2 regions of the Paenibacillus sp. J53TS2 genome follow, and region 1 is predicted to be linked to the other one. Evidence: riboswitches for the same ligand, from Rfam matches in the RefSeq annotation. Region 1 holds a riboswitch; the other holds the start of a gene.
What was found. A riboswitch is a leader RNA that binds a small molecule or an ion and turns the genes downstream of it on or off. The one in region 1 is predicted to bind thiamine pyrophosphate.

Region 1 (4,118 bases):
GCACGTAACTAATATGCCCGCGTTGACCGGTAACCGGGCGTCCCTGAAGTAGGACTTCTCCTTGTTCCGGGGCCGTCAACCCACCGATGATGTGAAACAGCGTGCTTTTGCCGCAGCCGGATGGGCCGATCATCGACACGAATTCGCCGGCAGGCACACGTAGCGAGATATTGCGCAGTACGGGGACTTCCCGTCGCCGGTCGCGGAATGTCTTATGGATCTGCCGGACCTCGAGCGCCGGTACGGCCAGATCCCTTATCGTTGATTTTTCACTCATAACCGAGCCACCCTTTCTGTAAGCTGCGTTAACTCCGGTCGTTCGACGGTTTATAGCGGATAAGCCATTTTTCCAAAAGAGCAACGCAGGCGAACATCGCCAGGCTGATCGCTACGATGATCGCGATGGCGACGAAGATTTTGTCCGTGCGGAACGACGCCTTTTGCAGCATCATATAATAGCCGATTCCTTTGTCCGCACCGATCCATTCGGCGATGACCGCACCCATGACGCTGTAAGTTGCGGCGATTTTAACCCCGGACATGATCGAGGGGATCGCGTAGGGCACCTCCAGCTTGCGGAAGATATCCGCCTTGGACGCACCGATCATCCGCATATAATCCAGCATCGCGCGATCCGTGCGGCTCAGTCCGTCCATGGTCGCCACCGCAACAGGGAAGAAGCAGACGAGCGTAATGACGATGATCTTCGGCAGGATCCCGAACCCGAACCAGATCATGAGCAGTGGGGCCAGCGCAATGGTCGGCACGTTTTGGCTCAAGATGATCAACGGATACAGCGACGCTTTAAGAAACGGGACATAATGGAGCACAAACGCCATCAACAAGCCCACGAGCGTTCCAATGGCAAAACCAATCAGCATCAGCCGTAGTGTTGCCAGCGTGTGCTCCCCTAAACTGGCCGCACCGGCGGCCGCTTCACGCCCGATATCAACCGGGCTGGGGAGGATCCATTTTTCAATGTGAAACCAGGCGGTGGCGCCCTGCCAAATCAGCAAAAACAGCATGACCGCCACAAGGGGCGGCCAGATGCTGTGCCAAAGGCTGCGGAGATTCATGGCCGATATTTTTCAATCAGCTTATCCATGCTGACGCCTTTGGGGTTATACGAGATTTTGATTTGCGAAATGATGCCTGTACTGCCAAACTCAATGACGGCTTCATTCATTTTCTTCACGATAGCCAACAACTCGTCGAGTTCCCCCTCCATGGTTGTCTCCAGGGGATTGACCTGATATTTCACCCCGGAAGCCTGAATCACTTCAATGGCCCGGTCTACATACGGTATCACGTCTTCACCATTTGGCGTTTTTGGAATGATTTGAATGCTTAAAAGTGCGTTTGGCATCGATGAGTTCATCCTTTCGATAATGGGAATTGGTTGAAAACATAATTTCAGGGAGTTATTCGCTCGGCAAAAACTCATTGGTGAAAGCGGCATCTACCTCAAGCGGTTTCTCCAGCAAGCCACGCTCATGCATCCAATCAGAGTAGTTCTGCCATACTTCTTTCTTCTGTTCGCCCCAGCGCGGAGCGTCGTCCTTGTATTTTGGGCTCAGCCATTTTTGACTGGCAACTACCAGGTCCTTGTCGAGTTCCGGTACAGCCTTGAGCAAAATTTGCGCCGACTCCTCAGGGTGGGCGATTGCATAATCATAACCTTTGGACACCGCTCGCATAAACGCCTTCACGAGCTCCGGGTCGTCCTTGATCGTCTTCTCGTTGGTGACAAGCACCGGCGTATAATAGTCAAGCTGTTCGGAGAAGTCCTTAACGTAAAGCATATCCAGCGGCTCACCCCGCAGTTCGGCTTCGATGCCGGTCCATGCGTAGAAGATCCAGGCGAAGTCGATATCCCGCTTCACGGCCGTAAAATAATCGGCATCCCCGATGTTGAGGAACTTTACCTTGCCGACATCGGCGCCCTGCAGGTCCATAATGGATTTAATGACCGCTTCTTCCACAGGAGACCCCCATCCGCCGTAGGCTTTGCCCTCAAAATCCTTAGGTGTCTTGATATTCTTGGCAACAGGTGCAGCAAAGCCGGATGTATTATGCTGAATGATTGCGGCGATGGATACAAGCGGGACGCCTTGGAGCCGGCTTTGGGTGACGTTCTCTTGTACGCTGACGCCAAACGGGACCTCCCCGGAGGCAACCATCGCCTCAGCGCCGCCGGAGCCGGGAAGGAGGATATCCACATTCAGCCCTTCCTCGGCGAAATACCCTTGGTCCTTAGCGACGTAAAGGCCGGTATGATTGGTGTTAGGGCTCCAGTCGAGCACAACCTTGACGCTGCGCAGCTCTTCGCCGGTCGCCTGGTTAGGCGCGGCATTCTCGGCATTTTGCCCGCCTTGGTTTCCTGCAGCAGCCTTGCCCGCGCTATTTCCGTTGGCTCCGCCGCAGGCAGACAGAATTAGCAGCATACAGCCGAGGAACAGCGCCAGCACGGTGCGTAGTTGAACTTTCACGACACATTCTCTCCTTCGATTGTTTAAATTTCCGCAGCTTTGTTCTTGGTATAACCCTGGAAATGCGACCTTAAGCGCAATCCAAATTTCGGATACAAAAAAACGTCCCGGATCCGGGACGCGATAGGCAATGGAAATGAAATGAATAACGAGTTCATATCCATATAGTATAGCTCCCTACGCTGGCATTATCCAGATCAGGTTAAAGGGTCAGTATCTTTGAGGGATACACTCTCAGCCGGCCAATTCCAGCACCCCTGAACAGTATGACTGCAGATTACAACTGTCATTATAGTTTTCGCTTGCCGCATTTGTCCAGTCTTTCCGAACAGGTTTGCAAAAATAGGGGATTTGCTTTTTATCTGGCAAAAGGATATAATGAGTTCATCTCGTGTTTTAGAAAGAAGATCATTCACCCATTGAAAAGAGTGTCACTATTTAAAACCTGGAACTTTTTTCAATGTGTGAATTTTTTTTATACAAGTGGTGCATGTTCATAAGGGTCAGCCCTTTTGAGCGACTTCTGTTAAAAAAATGAATCATGTTAATCTTTAAACAGGAGGTATTCCCCTATGGAAACCGGAACAGTAAAATGGTTTAACGCTGAGAAAGGTTTTGGCTTCATCGAAGTGGAAGGCGGAAATGACGTATTCGTTCATTTCAGCGCGATCACTGGCGAAGGCTTCAAAACCCTCGACGAAGGCCAACGCGTACAATTCAACGTGGTTCAAGGCAACCGCGGCCCTCAAGCCGAAAACGTTGTAAAACTGTAAGCTAGCCAGAAACTGCTCTTAATGCGTTCTCGCATTGAGGGCAGTTTTTCTACTCAAAGATCATTCATGAGGTTAACATTCGGAAACCTCGCTTCTGATGGTACATATAGCACTATGACGAACCACATCTATGCACCCGGTTAGAACGCTCACCTTGAAGGAGGGGAATTATGAACTACCGTAAAAAAACGTTAGAAGAAATTCCTGAGGAAAATACACCGGTATGGACCTGCACGAGCGACGATTGCAATGGATGGATGCGTGACAACTTCACGTTTGAACATAGTCCGGCTTGTCCGCTTTGCTCGTCTGAGATGGTCATGGGAACGCGCATGCTCCCCCAACTGAGTAATCCAAGCTCCGATCAAAGATCGTCGGCCAAGAAGGCATAGACGAGGACGCCGCCGGAATCGGTGGACGCTGACAGCAGCCACAGCCGTATTCGCATCAAAGCGAATACGGCTGTTTTTGTTTTTTTTTTTGGGTATGCAAAAATGAAATATCAATAAAAGGATTGCATCTATATTAAAAATTTAATATGTTTGAACTACTACAATGTTTGACATCCAGAAGGGAGAACCCCCGCATCGATGCACGGTAATTATAAGGTTGCTTCTCAAGTCTTCGATATTCCTTCCAGCAGCAAGCAAAGGAAGCTGGCCATTCTCATCGGCATTCTGATTATCTCAATGTCGCTCGTGGCTTTGCCATTTGGGATGACAGCGCTTCCCGCCACAGAAACTTTTCTCTCCGCCGCGATTGGATGGCTGATTTTTGGGGATATGCTAACGGCCTTCATCATCTACAGCCAATATCGGGCCTCCGGTCTTCCGGCGTTGCTCGTGTTGAGCTGTAC
Region 2 (4,118 bases), on a different contig from region 1:
GCAGCGCTTGCACCGCTTCCGGCTGGAGCAGAGAAGCGCCACCCTTGGCAACCATTACCGGGTCGACTACCACTTGAGTCCAGCCAAAGGCTCGAATCTGGGCGGCAACCGCCTCAATGATTTCCGCGCTGAACAGCATGCCGGTCTTCAGCGCATCCACCCCGAGGTCGGAACCAACCGCTTCGATTTGCTCCGCCGCCGCTTCCGGGGGCAGCGGGTAGACGTTCGTCACGCCCAGCGTGTTCTGAACCGTCACTGCAGTGATCGCCGACATGCCGTAAACGTCCAGCTCCTGGAACGTTTTGAGGTCGGCCTGGATGCCGGCCCCGCCGCCGCTGTCCGACCCGGCAACCGTCAGCGCCTTGGAGATCCGGCTCATCCGACCCACCATCCGCCGGCGCCTGTCGCCTGCATTTCACGCACTGCCGCGTGGCCCTTGAGCGAATGCGGATGAAGCTTCGCCAGCTCGTCGAGGAACGCGATCTGGAAGCTGCCCGGTCCGGCGGCGGCCGTCCGCTCGGCGGCGCGGGACGCGGCGGCGCCATAGAACGCTAGCCCGGCGGTACCGGCCAGCAGCAGATCGCGCTCCACCGCGGCGAAGGCTCCCAGCACCGACGTGAGCAAGCAGCCCGTGCCGGTCACCTGAGTCAGCAGTGCGTCTCCGCCGCTGACAAACCGGCACTGCAGCCCGTCGGTGATGACGTCTTCACGGCCGGTAATCGCCACGACCGTGTTCAGCGCCCGCGCGGCCCGTACCGCGAGTTCGGCCGCCTCGTCTCCCGCGGTGTCGCCGGCATCAACCCCCTTGATCTCGCGGTTTTCCCCGACGAGATGGGCGATCTCCGCCGCATTGCCGCGCAGGAGCGACACCTTTACCTCGCGCAGGATACGCAGAGCCGATTCAGTGCGGAAGGCGGTCGCCCCCGCACCAACCGGGTCAAGCAGCACCGGCACGCCATGAGCGTTCGCCGACCGGCCGGCGAGGATCATCGCTTCGACCTGCTGCGTCGACAACGTGCCGATGTTCAAGACGAGGGCCCCGGCGATCTTGGCCATATCAGCCACCTCCTCGGGTGCATAGGCCATGACCGGCGAAGCGCCAAGGGCGTACAAGCCGTTTGCGGTAAAATTCGTGACGACAACATTGGTCATGTTATGCACGAGGGGTTTCGTTTTTTGCACCTTTTCCAGCACATCGGACAGATCTTTTTCCATTAAGCTCATGTTTTCAACCTCTCTTTCGATCATTTGGATGAATGCGAAATCATCGGCATCGCAACCGGCCAATCTTCCTGCCGGTAAGCCATATCCCAAAAGAGATATTCCAATTGGCAGCTTTGCAGAAAATGATCGGCCATCCTTTGCCGCTCTTCCTCCCTGGCTGTATCCGCCCATCCGTCTAACGCATGGATAAACTTCTCCGTCACATCCCCCGAAAGACGCCCGTAAAAATCAATCCACTCATAAAACGGATGGTCCGGTGTCGGCTGCACTTCTGCCAGCAGCTTTTGGCCGATCTCCAGATAGGTCCAAGGGCAGGGCAATAAAACGGCATAGATCTCGCCCAAACTCCCTTCGTGGGCCACCGTCAGCATATGACGGATATAATGATGCGCCGAGGGTGCAAGTGGGTACCCCTGCAACTCTTCAAAATTCACTCCGGCGGCCCGGCAAAAAATCTGATGGGGTTGAACTTCACGGTTTAAAATATACGCGATCTGTTCGTTGAACATCGCGATCTCCTCTCGGGTCCGGCTTTTGGAAATCGCGATACCGTAAATCCGCATATAGGCGTTTAAATATTCGTAATCCTGCTTAACGTAATGAATGAGCTGCTCTTTCTCCAGTTGTCCCCTTGCGATGCCTCTGACGAACGGATGATCGAATATGGCTTGATAGATCCCGTCCGCCTGACGTCGTAGCTCCTGCGTAAACCCCATCGTCTCCACCTCCCAATATATTGAACTAGGAAATCCCCTGAGAAGACGACGACAAACGACCTGTTAACAGAGCGCGCAAAAAAGCCGCTCCGTAGAGGGAGCGGCTCGATCAAGTCCTAGGCTGATATACGACAACCTGAGCACTATTCAAATGGGGGCCGACTCCACTTTCCTACGCTAGTATGAACTAGATCAGGTTCAAAGGGTCCAAGATGGTCTCTTGTCTCAGCCGTTTACGGCGCCCCTAGTGGATTTCCTATGCAATTCACCTATTACTCTACCGATCCCTGCCTGGATTGTCAATCCCGTCCAGCGAAAGATCGTTGGATCACTTGCTTCTCTCGTCTACACCATCCCCGGAATGCTGCATAGCATAACTATCAGGGAACTGTCTTGTAAACCGGTTCCTCAGGATAAGTAACCGGATCCCATCCAGCTAAGGAAGGTTAGGCCATGAATTCAGCCGGAAAAAGCAAATCCTCGTCCTCCAACAAGAAAAATGGCAAAAAGGGCGGTTTCCGGCCAAAAACCCCGGAATATACCGTAGCTGCGCTGCTTCTTTCCGGTAAACTTCGCGTGGATTCCGTCCAGTTATACCGTAACGCAACCATGTATGTCTCCCTTGTTGGCGAATACAAAACGATCAGCAGCGATGCAAACGCCGACAAGTTGCTGAACTTTCTCAACGAGAATGGAGATATGACCATCAATGACATCATCAATGCCATGAAGAAAAAAGCGGACAATTCCTCCTGAACCCGCTCTTCCTTTGAAAGATTCGGGTGGGAGGATCGCTCGCTTTACATCATAACCTAGATGCGGGGGTTTACTACAATGAGTGAATTTGACGGCGAAGGCTTCTCGGAACTCATCGTAATCATCATTCTGGTCGTTCTGTTCTTCTACGGTTCCAACGATATCGAAACGCTGACGGGCGCCCCGACTTCCGATTAACTGTCGAAGGCGACCCACAGCGTTCTCTCGTTATTTCAACTGCAAACGAATCGTTTTGATTTCATACGGTGACATCGACAACTCAAGCTCCGCAGTTGAGGAGGATTCTCCTAAAGGCCGTTCCATCATGTCGGTTTCTTGCCAGGAAATCACCGGCATCCCGAAATGGAAGCGAACGCGGCCTCGGCCTCCCTTGTATTCATGCAAACGAACGATCAAGCCGTCGCCGTCTTCCGCTTTTTTCACGGCATCAATGACGACGTCCGCACTTCCGCTCGTTTGGAGCAGTGAGAATGAAGACGAGTGCGCCTGGCCCATCGTGGCGTAAACCGGCTGATTTAGCAGCGTTGCTGCCTGTACGGTACCGCCTTCGGACCAATGCCCCTCGTGAGGATACAGCGCGTACGTAAACTCATGCTCGCCGCGATCCGCTTGCGGATCCGGATAAGTTGCCGATTTCAACAGCGACAGCCGGATCACATGGTCCTTAATGTCGTGGCCGTATTTGCAATCATTCAGCAGGCTGACCCCGTACCCGTGCTCTGACAAATCGACCCATTGATGACCGACCGTTTCAAATCGAGCAAGGTCCCAAGAGGTGTTCCAATGCGTCGGTCGCTTGACGTTTCCGAATTGGATATCGTAAGTAGCTTCCGTAGCCCGTACGTCAACCGGAAAAGCGACCTTCAGCAGTTGCTGACGCTCCTGCCAATCAACTTGAGTCTGGAAGTCAATCCGCCGGTTGTTGCCATACAGAATCATCTCTTGGCGGATCGTCGAGTTCATATAAGTCCAAGTAAAGCTAACGACGGCACGCAGCGAACCCGTCACGACTTTACAGTCCTGTAGCTGCTCGACCTCGCGTTGTTTCTCCTGGTAGAACACATCGATGTCCCAAGCCTCAAACATTTTCGGCTTATCTTCGAACACCTGAAGTACGTTCCCACGTTCGCCCGGCGCCAGCACTTCGCGGCCGGCTTCCCGATCAAAGATCGAGATTAGCTGTCCGCCATCATTCCACTCGATGTTATAAATTGGGGTTTCGATTCCGTTTGGCCGTGTTTTAAAAGGTTCATCTGGTGTGAGATCAACCTGTTCGTCCTTGCTGCGTTCAATCGTCACAAAGCCAAGCGGCGGCACGTTCTCTACTAGCACCCACACCGTCTTTCCGTCGAATTCGGATTTCAGCTCTACCCCGCCTGCTTGAACCCACTTTGCTCCCTC

Region 2: it holds a riboswitch for thiamine pyrophosphate, as region 1 does, so the genes downstream of both, tenA (thiaminase II) here and KJS42_RS17890 (ABC transporter substrate-binding protein) in region 1, are expected to answer to the same signal.

What each region holds. Positions count from the first base shown of each region.
Region 1 covers NZ_BOSK01000008.1:221,629-225,746, reverse strand. The annotation lists gene KJS42_RS17905 (ABC transporter ATP-binding protein) at 1-277, opposite strand, end outside; gene KJS42_RS17900 (ABC transporter permease) at 306-1,076, opposite strand; gene KJS42_RS17895 (MTH1187 family thiamine-binding protein) at 1,073-1,366, opposite strand; gene KJS42_RS17890 (ABC transporter substrate-binding protein) at 1,422-2,489, opposite strand; TPP riboswitch at 2,646-2,758, opposite strand; gene KJS42_RS17885 (cold-shock protein) at 3,062-3,262, shown strand; gene KJS42_RS17880 (cold-shock protein) at 3,433-3,654, shown strand; gene KJS42_RS17875 (sensor domain-containing diguanylate cyclase) at 3,853-4,118, shown strand, end outside.
Region 2 covers NZ_BOSK01000004.1:156,968-161,085, reverse strand. The annotation lists gene thiD (bifunctional hydroxymethylpyrimidine kinase/phosphomethylpyrimidine kinase) at 1-379, opposite strand, end outside; gene thiM (hydroxyethylthiazole kinase) at 376-1,224, opposite strand; gene tenA (thiaminase II) at 1,245-1,940, opposite strand; TPP riboswitch at 2,093-2,196, opposite strand; gene KJS42_RS10830 (hypothetical protein) at 2,394-2,696, shown strand; gene KJS42_RS10825 (alpha-mannosidase) at 2,925-4,118, opposite strand, start outside.